Linked DNA regions of Glaciimonas sp. CA11.2. The main gene of each other region encodes a partner of the protein of the gene in region 2 in a complex. Links are inferred from orthologs where the notes say so. Each region holds a gene or a part of one and is shown on either strand. Other genes may lie near its edges.

Evidence for each region.
Region 1: the proteins of tsaD (region 2) and tsaE are in contact, whole or in part, in a crystal structure (PDB 6N9A), measured with the Thermotoga maritima proteins. The link is inferred for Glaciimonas sp. CA11.2 from one-to-one orthologs. Residues at the interface, in WP_004082750.1 of Thermotoga maritima: Cys10, Asp11, Arg49, His50, Leu82, Gly84, Gly135, Gly136, Glu154, Thr155, Leu156, Asp157, Asp158, Ser159, Glu162, Asp165, Lys166, Arg169, Leu170, Tyr175, Lys213, Thr214, Leu217, Tyr218, Gln221, Arg222, Asn324; in WP_004082108.1 of Thermotoga maritima: Leu37, Gly38, Lys46, Lys57, Val59, Lys60, Ser61, Thr63, Phe64, Thr65, Leu66, Met67, Val69, Pro71, Tyr82, Arg83, Leu84, Asp86, Asp88, Phe89, Asp93, Ile128, Asp130, Glu131, Arg134.
Region 3: the proteins of tsaD (region 2) and tsaB are in contact, whole or in part, in a solved structure (PDB 4WQ4), measured with the Escherichia coli proteins. The link is inferred for Glaciimonas sp. CA11.2 from one-to-one orthologs.

Annotation. Positions count from the first base shown.
Region 1 is NZ_JAVIWL010000001.1:493,759-501,650, reverse strand. What follows is about bases 1,136-4,010. They hold tsaE (tRNA (adenosine(37)-N6)-threonylcarbamoyltransferase complex ATPase subunit type 1 TsaE), read right to left. Parts: upstream 2,879-4,010; coding sequence 2,393-2,878; downstream 1,136-2,392. Other genes in these bases: queG (tRNA epoxyqueuosine(34) reductase QueG), read left to right, coding at 3,049-4,010; RGU75_RS02095 (N-acetylmuramoyl-L-alanine amidase), read right to left, coding at 1,136-2,429. Also shown: RGU75_RS02100 (VTT domain-containing protein), read left to right, coding at 249-899; more of RGU75_RS02095, read right to left, coding at 1,077-1,135; more of queG, read left to right, coding at 4,011-4,131; RGU75_RS02080 (AEC family transporter), read right to left, coding at 4,153-5,049; RGU75_RS02075 (peptidase domain-containing ABC transporter), read left to right, coding at 5,779-7,892. UniProt on the Escherichia coli protein: Required for the formation of a threonylcarbamoyl group on adenosine at position 37 (t(6)A37) in tRNAs that read codons beginning with adenine.
Region 2 is NZ_JAVIWL010000001.1:2,720,792-2,728,695, reverse strand. Bases 5,018-7,904 are described here. They hold tsaD (tRNA (adenosine(37)-N6)-threonylcarbamoyltransferase complex transferase subunit TsaD), read right to left. Parts: upstream 7,031-7,904; coding sequence 6,005-7,030; downstream 5,018-6,004. Other genes in these bases: RGU75_RS11800 (sigma-70 family RNA polymerase sigma factor), read right to left, coding at 7,563-7,904; RGU75_RS11805 (zf-HC2 domain-containing protein), read right to left, coding at 7,169-7,360; RGU75_RS11815 (DEAD/DEAH box helicase), read right to left, coding at 5,018-5,732. Outside these bases: dnaE (DNA polymerase III subunit alpha), read right to left, coding at 1-909; RGU75_RS11830 (sulfurtransferase), read left to right, coding at 1,046-1,945; RGU75_RS11825 (LysR family transcriptional regulator), read left to right, coding at 2,185-3,105; tRNA glutamyl-Q(34) synthetase GluQRS, read left to right, coding at 3,150-4,049; more of RGU75_RS11815, read right to left, coding at 4,188-5,017.
Region 3 is NZ_JAVIWL010000001.1:3,842,624-3,850,636, forward strand. Bases 3,363-6,358 are described here. They hold tsaB (tRNA (adenosine(37)-N6)-threonylcarbamoyltransferase complex dimerization subunit type 1 TsaB), read left to right. Parts: upstream 3,363-4,500; coding sequence 4,501-5,217; downstream 5,218-6,358. Other genes in these bases: RGU75_RS16680 (LysR family transcriptional regulator), read left to right, coding at 3,363-3,734; RGU75_RS16685 (thioredoxin domain-containing protein), read right to left, coding at 3,904-4,347; rimI (ribosomal protein S18-alanine N-acetyltransferase), read left to right, coding at 5,301-5,729; RGU75_RS16700 (uracil-DNA glycosylase), read left to right, coding at 5,726-6,358. In the rest of the region: RGU75_RS16670 (hypothetical protein), read left to right, coding at 1-196; RGU75_RS16675 (xanthine dehydrogenase family protein molybdopterin-binding subunit), read left to right, coding at 445-2,643; more of RGU75_RS16680, read left to right, coding at 2,820-3,362; more of RGU75_RS16700, read left to right, coding at 6,359-6,694; RGU75_RS16705 (DUF1853 family protein), read left to right, coding at 6,675-7,730; lysophospholipid transporter LplT, read right to left, coding at 7,867-8,013. UniProt on the Escherichia coli protein: Required for the formation of a threonylcarbamoyl group on adenosine at position 37 (t(6)A37) in tRNAs that read codons beginning with adenine.

The DNA.
Region 1 (7,892 bases), 2.2 Mb from region 2 along the record:
AAGCGGTGGCGCACCTGACGACCACCTTATTAAGGCCGTCGTCAGGTGGTACTGGTGGGGAAGTTTTGTATAAGCACTACTTTTGACCGGCACAGACCGGCAAGAGCGTTTTATGATTTTCGTTGATTTACGATCGTTTCGCGCATGAACGGTCGTCTACTGGTAATCCGTGTGTGATTTTTTTTAGTGACATTGGCTTTTTCGGCTAACCGTGTAGTGTATTATTTCGCGCAACCATTAGGAGAGTTATGGACTTTATGCAATTCATCGACGTGATTCTGCACGTTGACAAATCCTTAGGATTCTTGATTAAGGAATACGGCACCTTAATCTATATGGTGTTATTTTTAATTGTCTTTTGTGAAACAGGATTGGTTGTATTCCCATTTTTGCCTGGCGATACATTGCTGTTTATCGGCGGTGCATTTTGCGCGATGGGCGAAATGAATATTTGGCTATTGATGGGTTTGCTGATCATCGCGGCGACCACTGGTAATACGCTGAATTATTGGATCGGTAGCAAGATCGGGGAGAAAGTCTACTCCCACGATTATCGATGGCTGGACCAAAAGGCTTTACAAAGGACGCATGCGTTTTATGAACATCATGGCGGAAAAACCATCATTTTGTCGCGCTTCGTCCCCATTGTCCGCACTTTCGCGCCCTTTGTGGCTGGCGTGTCCAAGATGACATTTTCAAAGTTTCAGTTTTTCAACATCACTGGCGCTTTGTTATGGGTCGTCGGTCTGGTGTCAGCGGGATATTTCTTTGGAAATATGCCAATCATTCGTGATCATTTAAATACGATTGTATTGCTTGGCGTCGGCGCAGCAGCGATCCCTGTGGTTTTGGGTGCGATATGGAAACTGTATCAAAAGCTAAAAGGGCAGCAAGCTTAGGGCTGCTGAAAATGCAGCTTGTTGTACAGCCTAAGATTTATGGTGCTTTAATGCTGATGTAATCTGCTGCCATCAGAGCGATGGATCAGATGTAAAAAAAGGTATGACGCATTTGTTTGCGCCATACCCTTTTTTTATGTCTGCACATTGCCACCAAAAGCGGTGAGCAGATACTAGTTATGTCATCTGGTTCTTGGACAGTGGCGGATTGTGCGAGAAATACTTCTTAATGCCGGTCAGTATGGCGTCGGCCATTTTGTCCTGATAGGCGTTGTCGGTCAGTTTGGCTTCTTCTTCCGGGTTTGAGATGAAGGCGGTTTCAATCAGAATACTTGGGATATCAGGCGCTTTAAGCACTGCGAAACCGGCTTGTTCGACCGACCCTTTGTGAAGCCTATTAATACCGCCGATTTCACCAAGGACCGCGCTGGCAAGTTTCATACTGTCATTGATTTGCGCAGTGGTAGACAAATCGAGCAAAACGCCCGCAAGTTGCTTGTCATGACTTTTGATATTCACCCCGCCAATCAAATCTGAGGCGTTTTCTCGGTTGGCCATCCAGCGGGCGGCGGTCGAAGTGGCACCTTTTTCAGACAATGCAAAAACGGACGAGCCACGCGCAGTGGGTGTCACGAAAGCATCGGCATGGATCGAGACAAATAAGTCAGCCTGAACTTTACGTGCCTTCTGCACCCGCATACCTAGTGGCACAAAGAAATCAGCGTCACGCGTTAGCATTACGCGCATATTAGGCTGCTGTTCAATCTTGGCTTTAAGGCGCTTGGCGATGGCGAGCACGATATCTTTTTCATGATTGCCGCGACTACCGGTTGCGCCAGGATCTTCACCGCCATGACCGGGGTCAAGTGCAATGGTGATCATCCGCGTCATGGTGGGCGACTTCTCAAGTTTTCTCTGCGCTTTGGGATCAACCCTTGCCACCGGCGGTTCTGGCGGTGGCACCACCGGTACTGGCTTGGTGACTGCTACTGGCGGGACGATCTCTCCCGGCTCCGCTGTCGGCCATTCGCCTTTTTGGATCATCATGGCAATTGGATCGGGCGGCACTAGTGGATACAAATCGAACACCAAACGGTATTTGTAATTCCCGATTGGGTCCAGCGTAAAGACCTGCGGTACGACCTGATCTTTCAGGTCAAACACCAGACGGACCACATTTGGTCGATTCTGACCAACCCGAACCTGCTTAATATAAGGATCGTTCGATTGAATTTTGGCGACCAGTTCTTTCAGTGCCGGATTCAGTTCAATCCCTTCGATATCGACCACCATTCGGGCAGGATTTTGCACCAGAAAATGGGTAGCTTTTAGTTCGACATCATTTTCCAGCGTAACGCGGGTATAGTCGTCAGCAGGCCAGACCCGTACCGCAAGAATTTGTGCGGCCCGTGCAGATTGCGAGGTCAGTGGCGCGACAACCGAAATAAGCAGCGTTCCACCTGCTTTGAGAATGGTACGGCGGCTTTTGGACTTCAGAGGTTTGGTGCAAATTTCAGTCGAGCGAGACATTGATTACCTTTATCGGTTACGCCGCACAATTTTACATCACGCCCGTCTCCTGAGACGCTGAGAATGACGTTTATGTCTGGTGTTGGTAGAATATTTTCTGCTTTTTCGGGCCATTCAACGATGCAAATATTGGAATCATTGAAATGCTCGCGGAAACCGGCTTCTAGAAATTCTTCCGGACTTCCCATGCGATACAGGTCAAAATGCATCACTTCGACCGTTTGTTGATTTATATTGACGGTATAAGGTTCCACCAAAGTATAAGTTGGGCTTTTGACGTGGCCGGTATAACCGGCAGCATGCAATAAGGCGCGGGTCAGTGCTGTTTTGCCAGCCCCAAGGTCCCCATGCAAATAAATCGTCAGACCCGGTGCCAGCGCCCGTGATAATGCAGCACCAAGGGCAAACGTACCTGCTTCGTCATGTAGATGAAAGGTAAAGTCTTGCATCTCGTAAAATAGTCCTCTGTCATTGATGAGTTGATGTCCTGATGTCTCTACCGCATTTTACTGAAACCGCCTTGAATCGCGCTGATCTTAACGATCACGGCATCGATCACAGCGTCGACAACAGCACCGATATCAATAACGATATCAAACGCGATCATAACCCCACCGCAATGGTTGCGCTTGCCGCCACCATCAAGGCGTGGGGGCGCGAATTGGGTTTTGCTGACGTGCGGATTACGGATGTCGATCTGTCGCAACAAGAAGCTGGCTTCGAGACTTGGCTTGCGCTCGGATATCACGGTGACATGGATTATATGGCAGCACACGGTTTAAAGCGTGCGCGACCCGCAGAATTGGTGCCGGGCACCATTCGATCGATTAGCGTGCGCATGGATTATTTGCCGCAAGATAGCGATGCCGCATGGCGTCAGCGTGAGAAAAATCGGCTTCAGCCCGGTGCATCCACGTCGGCTACGGTATCGCTATATGCACGTGGTCGTGACTATCACAAGGTGTTACGTTCGCGCTTGCAGCAATTGGCAGATCGCATTACCGCCGAAATTGGTCCCTTTGGTTATCGTGTATTTACCGACTCCGCACCGGTGATGGAGGTCGCGCTAGCGCAAAAGGCGGGTTTAGGTTGGCGCGGAAAGCATACCTTACTGTTGAACCGTGAAGCCGGTTCGTTATTTTTTCTAGGCGAGATGCTGACGGATATGCCACTCCCAACGGATGCACCGATCACGTCCCATTGTGGTCAATGTAGCGCCTGTATCGACGTGTGTCCGACCAAGGCCATTATCGCGCCCTATACTTTGGATGCACGCCGTTGTATTTCCTATTTGACAATAGAATTAAAAGGCAGCATTCCGCTGGAATTTCGAGCCTTGATCGGCAACCGCGTGTACGGCTGTGATGATTGTCAGTTATTTTGTCCGTGGAATAAGTTTGCTCAACCGTCCACGTTGAATGATTTTGATGTACGTAACGGTCTCGATAACGCCACGTTAGTAGAGCTGTTTAGCTGGACCGAAGCCCAATTTAATGAGCGCTTACAAGGCAGCCCGATTCGCAGGATAGGGCACGAGCGATGGTTGCGTAATATTGCGATCGGATTGGGTAATACAGCCGCAACGGCCATAACAACGCATAATGCATCAGAAATCATCGCTGCCTTACAAACCCGTGCCGACGATCCATCTGCCTTGATTCGCGAGCATGTTGAATGGGCATTGCAGCAGTACGGACTGTAATCTGATGCAGATGCAGCGTAATTAACGATAGTGCAGCAATCCCAGCCATAACGGCAAAGTCAGCGCCGACAATACCGTTCCTGCAGAAACCAAAAACGCCACCAAAGGTCCGTTGCCACCAAGCCGTGCTGCCAAAATATAAGCGCTTGATGCCGTCGGCAATGCACAGAACAACACGACTATTTGCAATTGCAAGGCCCCCAATCCCACCCAGCGACCAAGTATCAACGCTGCCGCCGGTAGCGCCAGTAATTTTACTGTAAGAAAAAATCCCGTCATCAACTTGGCCTGACGCACGCCAGTAAGACGCAAACCTGCACCGACCAGCAATAAGCCAATTGCCAACGCGGCATTGCCGAGTCGCGACAAGACCGCACCGGCGACATCCGGTATTGGCATACCCGATAAGCTATATAACAAGCCACATGCCGTGGCGACCAACAAAGGGTTTCTTGCCAGTTCCTTCAACAACCCGCCGTTTTTATGCACCAGCGAGTGCACCGCCGCCAGGTTACACAGCGGCACGCCAAAGCCGATCAACAATGCCATCAATCCCGTACCTTCTTCCCCCGCCATACGTGACGCCAGCGCCAACGCCATATAGGAATTGAAGCGATAGCCGGTTTGCATACCCGACTCATAATCCATCGGCGTTGCTTTCAAAAACGGCTTGCCGATCCAGGTCAGGATGATCGCCACACCAAGCGCCGTTAATCCCACCATGAGCATTTTTCCGGTGGTATCGAAATGCAATACGGTACGCGCGGTGGAATAAAACAGCAAAGCAGGAAAAAGCAGGTAATACACCAACTTCTCGGCACCGGTCCAGAAGGCATCGCCCCAATCGGTCGTCCGCCGCAAAATAACGCCAAGCAGGATCAGGGTGAAATCGGGGAGCAACAGGTTAATGATATACATGGAAAAAATGGTTATTTCGATGTTAAGTGCGGTGAAATGAAATTTTGAGTCAGCCCACTTGGCCACAAAAAATTATGAATATGAATAGTATGAAATTGCGTACAACGACAAAAAATTGGTAGAAAAAAAGCAAAAAAAAGGCAGCAAACGATATCAAAAGCCAGCACCATCAAACCTGCATGCCAACCATATCAATGGTACGAATTGTACCTTCTTGGCTTGGCTCAAATAGCCAATAAAAATCTGCCCGAATTTTTGGATATTTCTTATCTCAGTTTAAGAATTGTCTCATATCAATTCGCAAGCGCGCTTTGTAGAATTGCACAGGATTAATGAAAATAAAATAATAATCTGGACAAGGACAGCCGCGCGACGGATGTGCGGGCTTACGTGCAGTGTAACTGCGCGCTATCACGCAATGCTTTGAGCAGTTATGGGCCGCTATTCGCGTCTTTTTTTTCGTTCATTAATGGCTCTCTGTCTAAATTAACAACCAAAGCATTAATGCGATTCTTGAAACCTTCAGTTCTACCGATCCGGTTCAATAACCCGCACGGAAACACGCTGAGCGATCACGTGGAATGCTGATTTTGCCACCAGCGTAGGTTGAGTCTGATGCCATTTGAATGACGGCAAGCGTTTATCAACGCCTCGACTGCTAAAAGTAATAAAAGCACAACTTCCAACAACATAATGCCTTAAATAGGCATAAAGAGAAAAGCCGTCATTATGCGTAATAAGAAGGTCGATACAAATGCATTTTTTTGGGCTTTACAGGGAATCTGCGTACTTCATCGCAAGCCCTTTTCCATGGAATTAGCGATCCAACAATTAGCCGCGCCACACACCGTTCATTCCATGGTTGCGGCTATTGCTTTATACGGCTTCGATGCGGAACTAACGCGCTGCGTTACCGCAGATGTGGACAAAGAATGTCTACCTACCGTCGTTTGGTTGACACCCAAATCCCCTTTTCTACAAGTCGAAGCCGCCCCAACAGAGGGCAACAATTCGAACGAACTTGCGTTGCTATCGGCAATGACCCAAGTGTCAATTGCGATGACAGATATCGCAGGCAGGCCAAACACACCAAACAGCGTAGACAGCGCAACTTCAGTTCTACCGCCAGAAGCGCCGGATGCGATACCAGCCATCATCCTGGAAGTCGATACCGACAGTTTTTTGGTACTGGAAAAAGGTGAGGTATCACCAACCATGATGTCGCCCGCAGATTTTTCACTTCGGTATCACGGCTTTCTCACCCGCATTAATGTGCAAGCTGATCCCGGTACGGATATTGATAGCGAGACCGAAGCGCGGCAAACGCGCACATTCGGCTTCAGCTGGTTTGTGCCTGAATTACTCAAACACAAAAAATTGTGGCAAGAAGTATTGCTGGCCTCGCTGGTGATCCAGTTAATTGCACTGGCAACGCCGCTGTTCACGCAAACCATCATCGATAAAGTAGTAGTTCACCGAACAGAAAGCACGCTGATCGTGATTGCGATTGGCATGGCAATTTTTATGCTGTTCTCGGCTGTCTTATCGTGGTTGCGCCAATATCTGGTATTACATACCGGTAACCGCGTCGATGCGGTATTGGGTTCATCAGTGTTCGAACGCCTTTTTAAACTGCCGCCGCAGTATTTTCAGCATCGTCCGACCGGCATCATTGCCGCGCGTCTGCACGGAATTGAAACCATCCGCGAGTTCATCTCTGGCGCAGCCGTAACGCTGATACTGGATCTGCCATTTCTATTTATTTTTGTCGCCATTATGTTTCACTACAGCGTTACCTTGACGCTGATTGTGTTGGCCGTCTTATTGTTAATCGTCGGGCTAAGTATTGTTGTAGCGCCGTTGTTTCAAACACGGCTGCAACAACAGTTTCAACTCGGGGCGCGCAATCAAGCCTTTCTGACGGAATATGTATCCGGCCTCGAAACGGTCAAATCATTACAACTAGAGCCGCAACTCAACAGCAAGTACAGCGGTTATCTCGCCAGTTATCTGCAAGCTGGTTTCTCCACCAAGCAACTGGCCAATACTTACAACACCACCGCCAACTTTTTGGAGCAATTACTTAGCCTGTTGATCCTCGGTATCGGTGCCTACACCGTCATGCACTCAAAGGAATTCACTATTGGGATGCTGGTTGCCTTCCAGATGTTTGCGGGCAAATTGTCACAACCAATGTTGCGTCTGGTCGGCCTGTGGCAACAATTTCAGCAAGCAAGTCTATCGGTAGCGCGGCTAGGCGATTTGATGAACGTGCCGATTGAACCTTATTCAGTCATCCCCGCACGCGACACCGCACGGCATGGTGAAATCGAAATAGGCGAAATCGCTTTTCGTTATGCCGATCACCTTCCGCTCGTCTATGAAAACGTCTCCCTGACCATCCGTCCAGGACAAACCATCGGCATTATGGGGCCATCAGGCTGCGGCAAAAGCACGCTCGCAAAATTATTGCAAGGCTTCTACCAACCCAGTGCTGGTCGCATCCTGATTGACGGCGTCGATATCCGGTATCTCGCGGCCAACGAACTGCGTAGCTACTTCGGCGTCGTGCCGCAGGAAACCACGCTCTTCTCCGGCACTATCTTTGAGAACCTACAAATGGCCAGCCCCAACGCTAATTTTGAGGCCATCACCACCGCCTGCAAAATGGCAGAAATTCACCACGTCATCGAAGCCTTACCGCAAGGCTATCAAACCGAAATTGGCGAACGTGGCGCCGGCCTCTCCGGCGGTCAAAAGCAACGTATTGCCATCGCCCGCGCCTTATTAAAGCAGCCAACCATCCTCATCTTCGACGAAGCCACCAGCGCCCTCGATGCGCC
Region 2 (7,904 bases):
TTTTGACTGCTCATCAAGGAAGTCACCAATCGACATACCTTCGGGCGTCGGAAAATCCGGGAGTTGCGGCTTGCCCAGTTGCAGCGACAAGTTACAACGCTTGGCGATCTCTACTGAGTTTTGCAATGCGGCCGGCATGTCAGCAAATAACGCCGCCATTTCGGCCTGGGTTTTAAAGCATTGCTGATCATTGAAACGTCGCACGCGCCGCGCATTTGCCAGCATTTCGCCCTCAGAAATACAAGTGCGTGCCTCGTGCGCAATGAATTCTTCTTTATCAAGAAATTGAATCGGATGCGTTGCTACCACCGGCAGTTGCAGTTCGGATGCCAGCGCAACCGCGTGGCGCACGTTCGCCTCCATATTCGGCTGATCAGCACGCTGCACTTCGATATAAAAACTATCGGGAAAAATACCCATCCAGTGCTGGACACAACGTTTAGCCGCTGCCAGATTACCGTTATCAATGGCGATACCGACATCACCAAAATGCGCTCCGGAAAGTGCGATCAGGCCGTTGCCACCCGATTGGTGCTGAAGGTCTTCCAGCCACTCGGAGCGAATTTCGGCGCGGCCGCGGTGTAGATTTTCTATCCATGCCTTGGACAGCAATTCACATAACTGTAAATAACCGACACGACTCTTCACCAGCAACAGTAAACGTGATGGTTTATCGCGTGCCTCGTTGTTGGTGATCCAGACGTCGCAGCCAATGATCGGCTTAACGCCTTTGCTGCGCGCAGCCTTATAAAACTTGACCATGCCAAACAGGTTGGCGAGATCGGAGATTCCTAATGCGGCTTGCTGATCGTCTGCAGCGGCTTTAATTACGTCATCGATGCGGACTAAGCCATCGACGATTGAATATTCGGAATGCAGGCGGAGATGGGTAAATTGCGGTGTCGTCATAGCCCGTATTTTACCCCGCCACCCGCTCTGAAGCGGCTTTCGCACAGCAAATCACGTTGAAAAGTCGCGCCGCGTTTATAATACTGTTAAATCAATGACTTACAGAAACTTCAAAGAACCTCAGAGAATCAAGCTTATGTCGTCCACACCTACTTACGTCAACATTGCAGCGTACAAATTTATCACTTTCGATGATACCGCAGAGAAGCGCGCGGAATTTCTGGCAACCTGTACTCAACTTCAGCTAAGAGGGACCATTCTGCTGAGTCCTGAGGGCATCAATATGTTTTTGGCGGGCTTCCGCGAACAAATTGATCAGTTTTTAGTCTGGCTACGGTCAGACCCGCGCTTCGCTGATGTCGAAGTAAAAGAAAGTTATTCAGAAAATCAGCCATTTACACGCATGCTGGTGAAGTTAAAGGCGGAAATCATTACGATGAAACACCCTTTGATTAAACCGGAGTTAGGGCGTGCGCCCTCTGTTGCGCCGAAAACACTCAAGCGCTGGCTGGACCAAGGCCACGATGACAATGGTCGTCCTGTGGTCATGGTCGATACGCGTAACGGTTTCGAGGTGGATGTCGGCACTTTCGAAAACACGGTCGATTATCGCATTGACAAGTTTAGTGAATTTCCGGAAGTCATTTCTGCCCACAAAGAAGCATTGATCGACAAAACTGTTGTTACCTTTTGCACCGGTGGTATCCGCTGCGAAAAAGCCGCTATTCATATGCAGGAGATTGGCTTTGACAGCGTCTATCAACTAGATGGCGGCATTCTTAAGTATTTCGAGGAATGCGGCGGCGCGCACTATAACGGTGATTGCTTTGTGTTCGACTACCGAACAGCGCTCAATCCTCAGCTTCAAGAAACAGCGGCTTCGCAATGCTTCATCTGCCGCACTGTCGTGACCCCCCGCGAACAACTATCGCCGGAATACATCATCGGCGTCTCTTGCCCGCATTGCGCCACCAATCGAATGAAAAAAATGTCGGCACAAGACACAACAGTGCCAAAAATCACGTCGACTCCATAAACGACATAGCCACTACGCACGTTGACAGACATAAAAGCTCATCATTGATTCGGATGGGCTTTTTTCTAATCTGTATACAGATCACACATCACGCAGAACGGGGTGGAGATCGACGGCAGCAATAAATAAGAGTTAATTTAACCATCCTTTGATGGGCACCTCAAATTTTAGCTATATCATTCATTTATTCCATAATGCGGTAAATCGATAAACTTTACTATCACGGCGCTAAGCGAACCATGAATTTGACGCTCGAAGCATTGCAGATCATCGATACCATTGACCGCAAAGGAAGCTTTGGCGCCGCCGCCATAGCACTCAATCGGGTGCCGTCAGCGCTCACTTATAGTATCCGCAAGTTAGAAGAAGATCTGGATGTTTTATTGTTTGACCGAACCGGTCATCGCGCCAAACTCACAGTTGCCGGTCTCGAACTATTGACCGAAGGACGTCACTTACTCCAGGCAGCGCAAGAACTGGAGCGGCGCGTAAAACGTACCGCGACTGGCTGGGAGGTTGAACTGCGGATCGTATTGGATAGTATTGTGCCGTTCGAGACACTCATGCCAATGATCGCCGCTTTTGATCGTGAAAATGCAGGAACGCGCTTGCGCATTTTTCATGAGGCCCTTTCCGGTGTGTGGGAAGCCCTGATCAATGATCGCGCCGATCTGGCCATTGCCGCGCCACATGACGGACCCGACTACGTGCGTATGAGCGGAGATTTCCAGACACGCCAATTAGGCCTCACCGACTGGGCCTTCGCGGTTGCGCCGCACCATCCTTTGGCGTGTGCACCGGAACCCTTGACCGCTAATACGATCCAACAGTACAGGGCGGTTGCAGTCGGCGACACGGGACGCGTTTTACCCAGCATTACCTCCGGACTGTTAATCGGCCAAGATATCTTAACCGTACCGACGATGTCGACAAAATTGCAAGCACAACTGAACGGATTGGGATGCGGCCATTTGCCGCGTCGTCTGGCTGCTCCTTATTTTTTATCGGGCGCTTTGATTGAAAAAGAAACACTGGAGGCAAAACCGGGCGTCAAATCGCAAATCGCATGGCGAACGCCGGTCTTAGGAAAATCTCTTAAATGGTTTATTAATCAATTGAGCGATCCTGGAACCGTGCAGAATTTTATTGAGTGGCCTTAGTCAATGCCAAATACAGATCCTTATTTTTTTCTAATTACTTAACAATGCTCAACGCAAGCCCATACATTGGACGTTTCGCTCCCTCCCCGACCGGGCTATTGCATGATGGTTCGCTGGTTGCCGCTATGGCGAGTTATCTCGATGCCAAAGCGCATCAGGGTCAATGGCTGGTGCGGATGGAAAACGTTGATGAAGCACGCACTGCGTCCGGCGCAGCCGATGCGATTTTAAAAGCGTTATCGACACTACAGATGGCTTGGGATGGGCCGGTAGTATTTCAAAGCTGTCGCACAAATTTGTACCAGGCGGCATTTGACAAACTAGGACGACTAGCCTATCCATGCGGCTGTACGCGCCGTGAAATCGTCGACTCACAAATTGGTGTCGCGTCCGATGGTGCCGCAGTTTATCCTGGCACTTGCAGGGAAGGACTGCCAGTTGGCAAGCCGACCCGATCCTATCGATTGCTGGTACCCGATGCCGGTCACCCGGCTGAACTGATCAGGTTTGAGGACAGATGGCAAGGGTTAATGCAACAGCATCTTGCAATAGAGGTCGGCGATTTTGTGCTGAAACGTGCAGATGGATTTTGGACCTACCAACTTGCCGTGGTCGTCGACGATGCAGATCAGGGTGTGACACATGTTGTGCGTGGTGCGGATCTTCTTGATTCCACCGCCCGACAAATTTATTTGCAACGGCAACTGGGATTGACAACACCAAGCTATTTGCATGTGCCGGTTATCACCAACGCCAACGGTGAAAAATTATCCAAACAATACGACGCACAACCGCTGGATTTGAGCCAACCACTTCAAACGCTGGTCAAGGCCGCATGGTTTCTAGGATTGGAAATTGGCCACGTTGCCTCAGTTGAAACATTCTGGGCCGTTGCCATTGCAGCCTGGGCTAGTCAGCGCGTAGAGCGCCGTAACATCAACTAAAACGGTAGCAGATTCGAAGCAAAACGTTCTATGTCTCTCATACTGCGATGGCATTTTTTTAGGCGGTGGCACATAAAAGCCAGTAATTTGCCTGGGCATTTTACTGGCACACTTATTTCACCTTGTGGATAACCTGGCTTAGCGCTTAGGCATTCCGCCTAATAGCGCAGCAAGCTTTCCTTTAGGCTTGACCGGAAGACCTGACTGACTATTTTGCGCGCTCTCAACTGACGAAAGCGTAGGTTCGTACGGTTTCAAGAACCACGGATCAATTTTCTCTTTGCGCGGCAACGATGTATAGGCGCTACGCGTATGCTGGCTGCTACGATCCGAGGATCCTGAACGTGAGTCGGTTCTGCTGTCCGAGCGAGCGTCCGAACGTGAATCTGAACGTGAATCTGAGCGAGCATTGCCACGCGAATCACCGTCATCACGACGCGGCGAGCGCTCACGCTCAACCACGCGTGCCTTCGCCACAAAGCCCACCAACTCAGCACGAACAAACTTGTGCTTGATCATTTTTTCAATATCTACCAACAACCGCTCATCTTTATCAGTACACAGCGAAATGGCATCGCCCGACGCGCCAGCACGACCGGTACGGCCGATACGATGGACGTAATCTTCCGCGTTATAAGGCAAATCGAAGTTAATCACGCATGGTAGCTCAGCGATGTCGAGACCGCGAGCGGCAACATCGGTCGCGACCAACACTTCAATCGCACCTTGCTTGAAAGCTTCCAGCGCTGCCATCCGCTCGTTCTGGCTTTTATCACCATGGATCGCAGAAGCATTAACGCCTTCGCTTTCCAGATGCTTGGCCAGACGTGATGCGCCGATTTTCGTATTCGAAAACACGATGACCTGCTTAAGATTGCGTTCGCGGATAATAAAAGACACCGCGTCCAGCTTTGCCTGATCATCAATCCGATACATCGTTTGTGTGACATTGTCAGCCGTCGCATTACTGCGTGCGACTTCAATGGTGACCGGATTTTTGAGGAAGCTACCTGCGAGTTTTTTGATTTCAGCAGAAAACGTAGCTGAGAACATCAGACTCTGACGCTCTTTCGGGAGCAGATTAATAATCCGTTGCAAGTCGGGCAGAAAGCCCATATCAAGCATGCGGTCAGCCTCGTCCATCACCAAAATTTGCGTTTGCGACAAGCTGATGGTTTTTTGTTGAACGTGATCCAGCAAACGACCCGGCGTTGCAATCACAATTTCGATACCTGAACGCAGTGCCGCAGTTTGTGGGGCCATATCAATACCACCAAACACCACCGTTGCACGCAATGCCGTATGACGGCAATAGGCTTTAACATTTTCGGCAACCTGATCCGCCAGTTCACGGGTTGGCGTCAAAATCAAGGCGCGGACCGGATGCCGTGCTGGTGAGGCGCTGGTGTTGGCGTGCGCCAGCAACAACTGAATAATCGGGAGCGCAAATCCTGCCGTTTTACCGGTGCCGGTTTGGGCCGCGCCCATCACATCCCGACCTTGTAAAACGATCGGAATGGCTTGGGCCTGAATAGGCGTCGGGTTGACATATCCTTGATCGCTCAGCGCCCGCAAGATGTCTGGAGACAACCCAAAATCTGTAAATTTAATGGATGCCTCTAATGCTTCCGCATCGGACGCTATGATAATTTCTTGTTGCTTTTCAGACTGAGTGTCAGGCATAGTAATTGGCGGCCTTTCACGCTATATCATTCATGTATATAGACGTGGCATTAACGAATTTTCATTCGCCTAAAGGCACTATTGCTTTCAAAGAATTCGTGATTTCGTGTCAACTTTTACATCATGTCAAAGGCGCTAACAGCAACGTCCGACTAGTTTCAAGTTGAATCGATAGGGGTGTGTAACTGTCGTACGATCAGCACACTTTTGCATTACAGTCCAGCATTTAGTCCAGCATTATACGCCTAGCCGCCAATTTTCTTCATTTCTGTTCATATCCCTATCTGATCTAACGGCCAGCGCGGTCGCACATTAAATGCATAATCGCGCTGCGCAGCATCCGGACTGATTTGCAAACGCATTGCACCGGCAAAAGCAATCATTGCGCCATTATCGGTACAGAACTCAAGTTCAGGATAAAACACCTTGAAACGCCGCTTCACCGCAGCCGCATTTAACGCGTCGCGCAATTGCAGGTTAGCGCCGACGCCCCCGGCGATTACCAAGCGGTTAAGCCCTGTCTGTTTTAAGGCAGCAATGCATTTGACCACCAGAACTTCCACCAAAGCATCCACAAAAGCGCGCGCGATGTTAGCTTTATCCTGCTCGCAAATATTGATCGTTTGCTTCTTCACCAAGGTCAGTACCGCTGTTTTCAAGCCAGAAAAACTGAAATTCAGATTTTTTGAATGCAACATTGGTCTCGGCAATTGATACGCTGTTGGGTCTCCAAACTCTGCCAGACGCGATATTGCTGGTCCACCGGGATAACCAAGACCCAGCAATTTGGCCGATTTATCAAAAGCTTCGCCCGCAGCGTCATCTAACGTTTCACCAAGCAAAGTGTATTGCCCTACGCCATCCACACGCATCAATTGCGTATGTCCACCCGACACCAATAACGCCACAAACGGAAATTTCGGTGGATTACTCGCCAGCAACGGGGACAAAAGATGCCCTTCCAGATGATGCACGCCCAGCATTGGCTTATCTAAAGCCAGACCGAGACCGCAGGCAACTGACGCACCGACCAACAAAGCACCAGCTAATCCGGGCCCTTGTGTATAAGCGATGGCATCTATATCGTCAAGATGCGTGTTTCCCTCAGTCAATACTTGTTGTAATAACGGGATTGCGCGGCGGATATGATCCCGGGACGCCAATTCTGGTACAACGCCACCGTATTGTTCGTGCATCGCCACTTGTGAATAAAGTGCGTGAGAAAGCAAACCGCGCTGTGTGTCGTATAACGCAATACCGGTTTCATCACAGGATGATTCAACGCCGAGAACAATCATGGTAATAGGTAATTTTTACAATCTCGCATTGTAATGGAATGCGCACGCTGGCTAGATAACTCTCTGCATATGGGCTTAACTATGGAGAAATTTTGTGTTGCAGCAGCATCAAAACACCTTTTTAAACGCTGTGCGTCCTTAATCTTTCCCCAAGCGTTGCATTGCATCACGCAAGAAATGAATATGGCGGGAGAAACGGGTACACGCAGTACAAGTCCACAAATGCACCCTGACGCGAACGCGATGGATGGGTGAAAGCGTTCGATCCTGCGCTTCTGACAAAAGGCTTTGCGTTTCACGGCAAGTAGGAAATAGACGTTGACGGGGCATATTTTATTTATTGGAATAAAGGTCAGTAAAAAAACGCATCAAGTACACATGAAGACAAGAACGCATAAATTGTAGTCGTGGAAACGCCGCGAAAATTACATCTAATTGCAATATCTGTCGATTAAATACATGTACTAATAACAACAAATAACACGTCACACTACAACACCATACTTTATGGCACTACACTATTATCCGATCGCTACGCGGGATGAATACCAAACCAATTAATTTGCAGACATTCGCGCAAGCGCGTACGTGCCCGGTACAACAGCACCCACGCGTTGGCAGTAGTAATATCCAGTTCCTTGCAGATCGCGTCGGTGTCCAACTCCAACCATTCGCGCATCATAAAAATACGCCCTGTTTTGGCTGGCAACTTGTCTATACACAACTGCAAAATATCAAAAAATTCCTTGCGCTCCAGTGTCTGATCTGGATTTCCCCAATCGGGCATTGCTTCAGTTGCGTGATCTCGGCTGTTGAACAATGCATCCACCATATCTGCATCACTGCGATCATCATAAGGATCATCAGTAAGTTG
Region 3 (8,013 bases), 1.1 Mb from region 2 along the record:
ATTGCAAAATGCCTCCTTGCAGAATATTCAAAACGCCAAGGCACTTGCCGAACAATTACAATCATCCATTTCTGCGCTCGAACAGACTTTATCGACAACGCACAACAAGGTGCGACGTGCCAATTGGATTGCCACACTCTCGCTGGCATTGACATTGGTAGCGCTCGGACTGGTGACGATAGTCTTTTTACGTTGACGGTCTTTTACGCTATTAACGTGCCTTCGCCAAGATAGCTTTCCGACGTCGCAGCAAACTAATTTGACAGAATATGACGATATGCATCTGCCAAGTAGCAATCTTCAAATCAAACCTGAAATTGCGTTTGAAATCACAAGGAAGACCGATCAGTGCAAGCCCATAAAAAATCGCGGCGTCGCTTCCTGCTGAGCGGGATAGGTATAGGCGCTGGTGTGACTGCGGCATTTATCCTCGGATGGGGTGTCATGCCGCCGCGACAACGCTTGAATAGTCATCTTCCGATGCGGACAAAGAGTGGTGAGATAGCATTGAACGGCTGGCTCAAGATCGCCCCGGACGGAATGGTTACTGTGGCAATAGCACGCTGTGAAATGGGCCAAGGAGTCCATACCGCGCTACCAATGCTAATCGCAGAAGAGCTGGATGTGCCACTTAGCATGGTCCGTATAGAGCAAGCGCCGTTGGACCGTATATTTGGTAACGTCGCCCTTTTTTCCGAGATGTTACCTTTTCATCCAGATGATGATGGGTTATTAAAACTCAGTGCGCAATGGCTGATGACTAAAGTTGGTAGTGAAATGGGTATCGTCTTGACCGGTGGCTCAAGCAGCGTGCGGGATGCATGGCAACCGATGCGCGAGGCTGGTGCGACTGCGCGTGCCATGTTGATACAGGCGGCAGCACAAGAATGGCAGGTAGCATCCACCGAGTGCACTACCGCCGACGGGGTGGTGAGTCATGCTAATGGACGGCGTGCCAGTTATGGCAGTCTGGCAGCGAGGGCTGCTGCGATGACGCCGAGCAATGTATCGCTCAAGCGTGTGGAGGATTTTACATTAATCGGGCAGCCTCAGGCGCGGCGCGATACCGCTTGCAAGATCAACGGAAAGGCGATTTTTGGGATTGACGCTCGACCACCTGATTTGCTATTTGCAGCAGTCAAGATGGCGCCCGTGATCGGAGCGCGACTGCGACAATTTGACGCGTCGGAAACGTTGCGCACACCAGGCGTGATTAAAACGGTCGATTTTTCATCAGTAATTCTTCCTCACTTTGGGGCCGCAGCCGGTGTTGCCGTTATCGCAAAAACTTTTTGGCAAGCAAAACAGGGTGCGGAAAAATTGCGGCTTACCTGGGACGACGCTGAGAATCGGGTACTGTCCACTGCCGCCATTTTTCGGGAATTAAGAGAAAAATTAGCCACAGAATCAGGACATATCTATCACCGTACCGGTGGCCTGATTTCTGACACAAATAGAGAAGCGGCGTTGCATACGGTGGAGGCGATGTACTCTGCACCCTTCCTTGCGCACGCAACAATGGAGCCAGTCAACTGCACGGCGCAGGTCAAAGATGGCACAGTCAATTTGTGGGTGTCGACTCAAGTGCCGAGCATGGCGGTCGCTAGTGCCGCTAAGCTCGCAGGTGTCAAGATCGAGGATGTGACCATCACCGAACTGTATTTGGGAGGTGGTTTTGGGCGGCGTCTGGAAATTGACATGATTGTGCAGGCGGTCGCGATTGCGAAGCAGGCCGATGGTAAACCTGTGCAAATGATCTGGACGCGCGAAGATGACATGACGCATGATGTTTATCGGCCTGCCGCAGTCGCCCATTTTTCGGCGGCGCTCGATACTACAGGCCAGATACTTTGGTATAAAAATAAATCTGCCAGCGGCTCTGTCACGCAGCAGTTTGTACGTCGCAATTTGGGATTTCCTTTGATCGGGCCGGATAGGGCGGCGGCAGAAGGAGAGTTCGATATGCAATATGAAATTCCGCATCAGGAGATCGCGCATGTCATTGTTCCCAGCGCCGTCCCGTTAGGAAATTGGCGTTCGGTCGGGCACTCACATAACGCTTTTTTTAAAGAGAGTTTTATTGATGAGTTGGCGTATGCAGCGGCTGTTCATCCCGCACAGTTTCGACTAAATCTATTAAAAACTCATCCGCGTCATCGTGCTGTTCTGGAAGTGGCTTTGGTACGGGCGGGTCAACCGGTCGCTGGTCGTGCTCACGGTATCGCGTTACATCAGTCATTTGGGAGTATCGTGGCGCAGGTGGCTGAAATTTCGATTGAGAATGATCAGATACCAAATATTAAAGTGCATAAAGTAGTGTGCGTAATCGATTGTGGTCTCGCGGTGAATACCAATATTATCGTCCAGCAGATGGAGTCGGCTGTCGTCTTTGGTTTGAGTGCGGCGCTACTCGGCGAGGTGACAATAAAGAATGGCGAAGTGGTACAGCAAAATTTCAATGATTACGCGGTCTTGCGAATACATCAGGTGCCAGTGATTGAAACGGTGATTATGCCTAGCCTTGAAGCGCCGCAAGGTGTTGGTGAGCCGGGAGTGCCACCCATCGCGCCTGCCGTAGCGAATGCAGTATTTGCGTTAACCGGTAAGCGTCTGCGTGATTTGCCGTTGCGGCTAAGCGTTTAATGAATGATTTGGTTTTTTGCTTAAAAGTCAGCTCATGGAGCCCCATTTGGTATTGGTAACATTTTTGACGTACCTGATGATAAAAAAATGCACGCACAGGTAGATAGTTAGATTGAGTAAACACCAGATTTAGATGACTTAAAATGTAGTAAATCTCATAAAGGATGCATAAAAATATGGATCGCCTACAGTCAATGCGGGTATTTTCAAAAGTGGTGGAGCAGGGTAGTTTTGTTGGCGCGGCCAAAGTTATGGAGCTGTCCAATGCGGTCGTTACCCGTCACGTTGCTGATTTGGAAAACCATCTCGGCACGCGTTTATTGAATCGATCAACACGTCGAATGTCATTGACCGAAACCGGGCAAGCTTATTTGGAGCGCGTACGCAGCATACTTGCCGAGATAGACGAAGCTGATGCGGTTGCTTCAGCAGTATCCAAAAGGCCTGCAGGAACCTTAAATATCTATTCTCAAATTAGCTTTGGGCAATTGCAATTAACCCGCTTATTACCCAAATATTCTATGCAATACCCAGATGTCGCGCTTGACGTCACAATGTCGGATCGTACGGTCGATTTGGTCGAAGAAGGTTTCGATGTTGGTATTTTTACGGTATTTCAGAAGTTCGACGTCAGCATGGTAGCCCGCCAATTGGGGATTGCCGAAGTATTGTTATGTGCTTCGCCCGATTATCTGCGCAAACACGGTAGTCCTCAACTACCCGAAGATCTTCAGCACCATGCGTGCCTCAATTTCTCTTTAGAGCATCTCCGCCATCATTGGAGTTTCCACTCGCCAGATGGGGTCTCGACTGTACCGATTACGAGCAAGGTGATGTCGAATAATGCTGACTTGTTGCGTCATTGCGCTCTTGCCGGAATGGGAATTGCGATGCGCAGTTCGTATTCGCTCGGCGATGATCTGCGAACAGGGAGTCTGGTACGGGTCCTGGCGGATCATCCCATCAGCAAGGTTTCGGTGCAATTGGTGTATCCGAGTAGACGGTTATTGTCAGCAAAAGTCCGCAGTTTTGTTGACTTTATGATGGCTGAATTTCCGTATCCAGATCGCGATCCCTGGTTGGCGGGGTAATATTGTTTTAGGACGCGCTCAAAATTAGCGGCAGGATTTATTAGGCTTAATGGTTCGATGCTAAACGGGACTCAAAAATTTCCTGTTTCGAGGGCCATAACCGCATATTTTGATATTTACACCATCTGAAACCTAAGTTAAGGCGCTGACGCGATAGTCCGCAACGAGCTTAGGAGAGGTTTTTTTTTGCAACAGCGTTTTGAAGCCGTAATACCAAATTGCCATTGCTTTGCCAATGACGTCGTTCGGCGGTGCTGTGAGCTTCAGCGGCCAGATCGGCTGGTGATTTTTTATGTTGCGCCAAGAATATACGTTCAGCTAACCGCAGGTCGAGTTCGACGGGACCAAGAAATGTGACGACTTGACCACGCTGAATCAGCAATGTCGGAAAATCATCCACGTCAAGATCATCCATAAGATCGGCTTGATCCTCAATATCAATCCAAACAAATCGCGTATCAGGGTGGCGGTGCGCCAATGCCGTAAAGTTTATTTGATATTCACGACAACTCCCACACCATGCAGCGCAAAGGCAAGCGACCACCCAGCCGTCATCAGCCAGAATCTGAGCAAGTTGGGGGCGATTTTCGTTATCAATAATCAGGACAGGCATTACTCTATTTTACCGTGACTAGACTTTTCTTGGGGTGTTCAAAACGGCTTCTGAGGCGTAAGAGTGGTGTACAGGCAAAATTTATTCAATGTCGCGATGAGAACCATCGATTGAAACTGCGCTGGATCGGTCTGGCGCGGTAAAATAGTGGCTATGCCGATTATTCTAGCCATCGAAACTTCAACCGAACTTGCCTCCGCTGCGCTACTGCGCGATGGTCAGGTATTTAGCCGTGAATCCGCCGGCGTTCAAACCCATTCCCACACCATTTTACCCATGGTACAAAGCCTGCTGGCTGAAGCCGGTATCAGCCTGGCGCAATGTGATGCGCTGGCATTCGGTATCGGCCCCGGTTCGTTTACCGGGGTTCGGACTGCTTGCGGTATTGTTCAGGGGCTGGCGTTTGGCGCTGCCCTGCCGGTATTGCCGATAGTCACTTTGGCCGCCATGGCGCAAGCTTGTCAGGAGGCAGTTGGTGCCAATGAAGTGCTGAGTATTCTGGATGCCCGCATGGGCGAGGTTTACTGGGCACAGTATCGCTATACCAATGATGCATGGGAGATTGTTGTTGAGCCAACGCTTTCCGCACCCGCACACGTATTACCGTTAGATACGTTGGTGCTAAATACGCCATCGGCACTACTGGCGTGTGGCAATGGATTGTCGGCTTACGCCGAACTGTTTGCTGCGGCCCCATTTGCCGCAAATGCACAGCCTGGACTCATGCCACATGCGCGGCAAATCGCACGGCTTGGTTTAAAGGCATTTGAACAAGGTCTAGGTCTGCCAGCGGTTGAGGCACAGCCGCTTTATCTTCGCAATAAAGTGGCTTTTACTACAGCAGAACGCGCTGCCAAGGTGGCAGTATGAGTGCGAGCCTGGGACCAATAAGTAACGATAAAAGTAACGATAAAAGTAACGATACTTTACTATCGCCATTTTCTTTCATGCCCATGTCAATTGATGACTTGGAGGAAGTGGTCGAAATCGAAAATCGGGTGTATTCGCATCCATGGACGCATGGTAATTTTGTTGATTCCATCGCGCATGGTTATCAATGCTGGACACTACGCGATGCCAATCAAGAATTGCTTGGCTATTTTTTTATGATGTACGTTGTGGATGAAGCACATTTATTAAACATCAGTGTCCACGCCAATTATCAGGGGCGTGGTATTGGTATGCAGTTACTTGATAAGGTCGCGCTGCTGGCACGAGAACACGCTATGGCGTCAGTGCTTCTGGAAGTGCGACCATCCAATCCCCGCGCTATCGTCATTTATCAGCGCTTTGGTTTCATCGAGATTGGCCGGCGGCCATCGTATTATCCCGCTGCTGGTAATCAACGTGAAGACGCCATCGTCATGAGGTTGCCGTTATGAATACCTCGACGCGGCGTGCTATTTTTCTTGACGAGTGCGGTGTCGGTCCTTTGTGGGTGCGACGTCACGCTGAGATTGTGCAACTGGTAACCCAGCCAGAGGTCTTGATAGCCGAGATTGCGAATGCTCCTGTTGGTACAATAGTTGCTCTGGCGCCTGCGATCCTAAAGGCGGAATTTGTTGATAATGTTGCTATAATATTAACTCCAGCGCTTGCGCTGCCAGCAGCGCAAGCGCCTGGTGCCCAAGCTGAAGCAGACGATTTAATGTCAGCCTGGGAAGAGACATCGTTGCCGATATCTACAGCGCCGACTACATTCGATCCATTGCAGCAAATTCCGCAGAATATTGCGACCGACTCCGACACGGTTCTAGCCGATATCGCTGGAATGGATTGGCGGCAACTTAAGGCTGCAGTGAGTGAATGCACCCGCTGCGGTTTGTGCCACGGTCGTGCGCATACGGTATTTGGTGTCGGTGACGAACGCGCCAAATGGCTATTCATTGGAGAGGGACCGGGTCAGTCCGAAGATCAAGTTGGCGAGCCATTTGTCGGCCCGGCTGGCAAATTGCTCGACAATATGCTTTTAGCGATAGGTGTCAAGCGCGGCGAGAATGCCTACATCGCTAATATCGTCAAATGTCGCCCTACCAATGATGAAGGTCATGACCGATCACCGTCAGCCGAAGAAATCGCCGCATGTCTGCCGCATCTCCAGCGGCAGATTGCGCTTATCGAGCCCACTGTTTTGGTCGCTTTAGGTAAAACAGCGGCGCTGGCACTGTTGGCATTAGATCCGTCAACGCTGGTCGCCTCATTGCGTGGGACGATACATCGTTATGCTGGATTGCCGTTGGTGGTGACTTATCATCCCGCCTATTTATTGCGTAAGCCAGCAGATAAAGCAAAAGTGTGGAGCGATTTGTGCCTCGCGACGACCTGTCATGCACCCGTTCTCGAATAGCCATAGCGCGTCTACAACCTTTCCGCAGGCCTCCTCGGATTATCGGGATGCCTTTCAGGGCCAGTTTCATCAGCGCTGGAACCACCTCAATGATCACCACGTCAGAGCGCTCGCCTGGTTGCTTGATTCTCCCGATTTACTGAATACTCAGGCACCGCAATGGCAGGGCAAGATTGCCCACATTGGAGGCGCGGATGATGGCAATCTTAAAGTAAATCAACGCTGGGCGACATGGCTTGAGGCGCTGGATAGCAAGCCCGAAAAGCTTCAGGTTTTACATGCTTTTATGGATACTCTTTCATCCACGCGGCTGGGACTGTATGCAGAAAAGTTAATGGCATTTTATTTTCAGCAACAAGAAATATTGGTCGCCCATGGGTTGCAGGTCAGAACCGAAAAAGGATCTACCGTCGGTGAATTTGACTTTCTTTTACGGCAGCCATCCGGCTTAGTCCATTGGGAATTTGCTACCAAATTTTATCTGCTGGAAACGGTAGACGGTAATTTAGTGGCCGATGATTTTATTGGCCCTAATCTCACAGATTCGTTAGGCCAAAAAATCCAGAAAATTCTTAGTCGCCAATTGATGTTGTCGCAGAATCCAGTGGCTAAAGCGTATTTAACCGAACCAGTAGTTTCTGCTCTGGCCCTAATCAACGGTTGGCTGTTTTATCAACATGATGGATTCATTGTTCCCACTGGGCTAGGTGTTTCGGCTGGACATTGCCGTGGTTATTGGTGCGCGTGGTCGCAGCTTGTGATTGATGACAACTTTCGTTATCTGATTCTGCCGAAACAACGCTGGTTGGCACCTGCAAAGGCGTCTCTTACAGATACGTTAACTGCTGCTGAGCTAAGTAATGCCCTGTTGTTGCATTTTAATCAGGACAGCGGACCGGTATTACTGGCAACTTTACGGGTCTGCGATAACGAGGGATTAGAGAGCAGAAGGGGATTTATCGTGCCAGACGATTGGGCGACGCGAGCTGCAACGACGCGAAGACTGGCGACGGTGAAGGTTGCACTTAAGTCCTGACTCCGTTGGCATCAAGCTGTTATGAACGATTTGTAAAACCGGAGTAGATGGGTAAACGTCCCACTTCTACAATTCAATCCCTTCACGTACAACTCAATCTATTCAAAGAATCATATTCAGAGAATCAATCAGCGCCTCAATGTTTGTGCTCACCGATCAAAGCCAGCGAATCATGCTCTCGTTGATTGGCAGAATGTTTGCGCATCACCAAAAACATGGTGCCGGATACAAAGACACCAAACATGATGATGACCAGATTGACGTTCAAATCTAGTTTTACCAT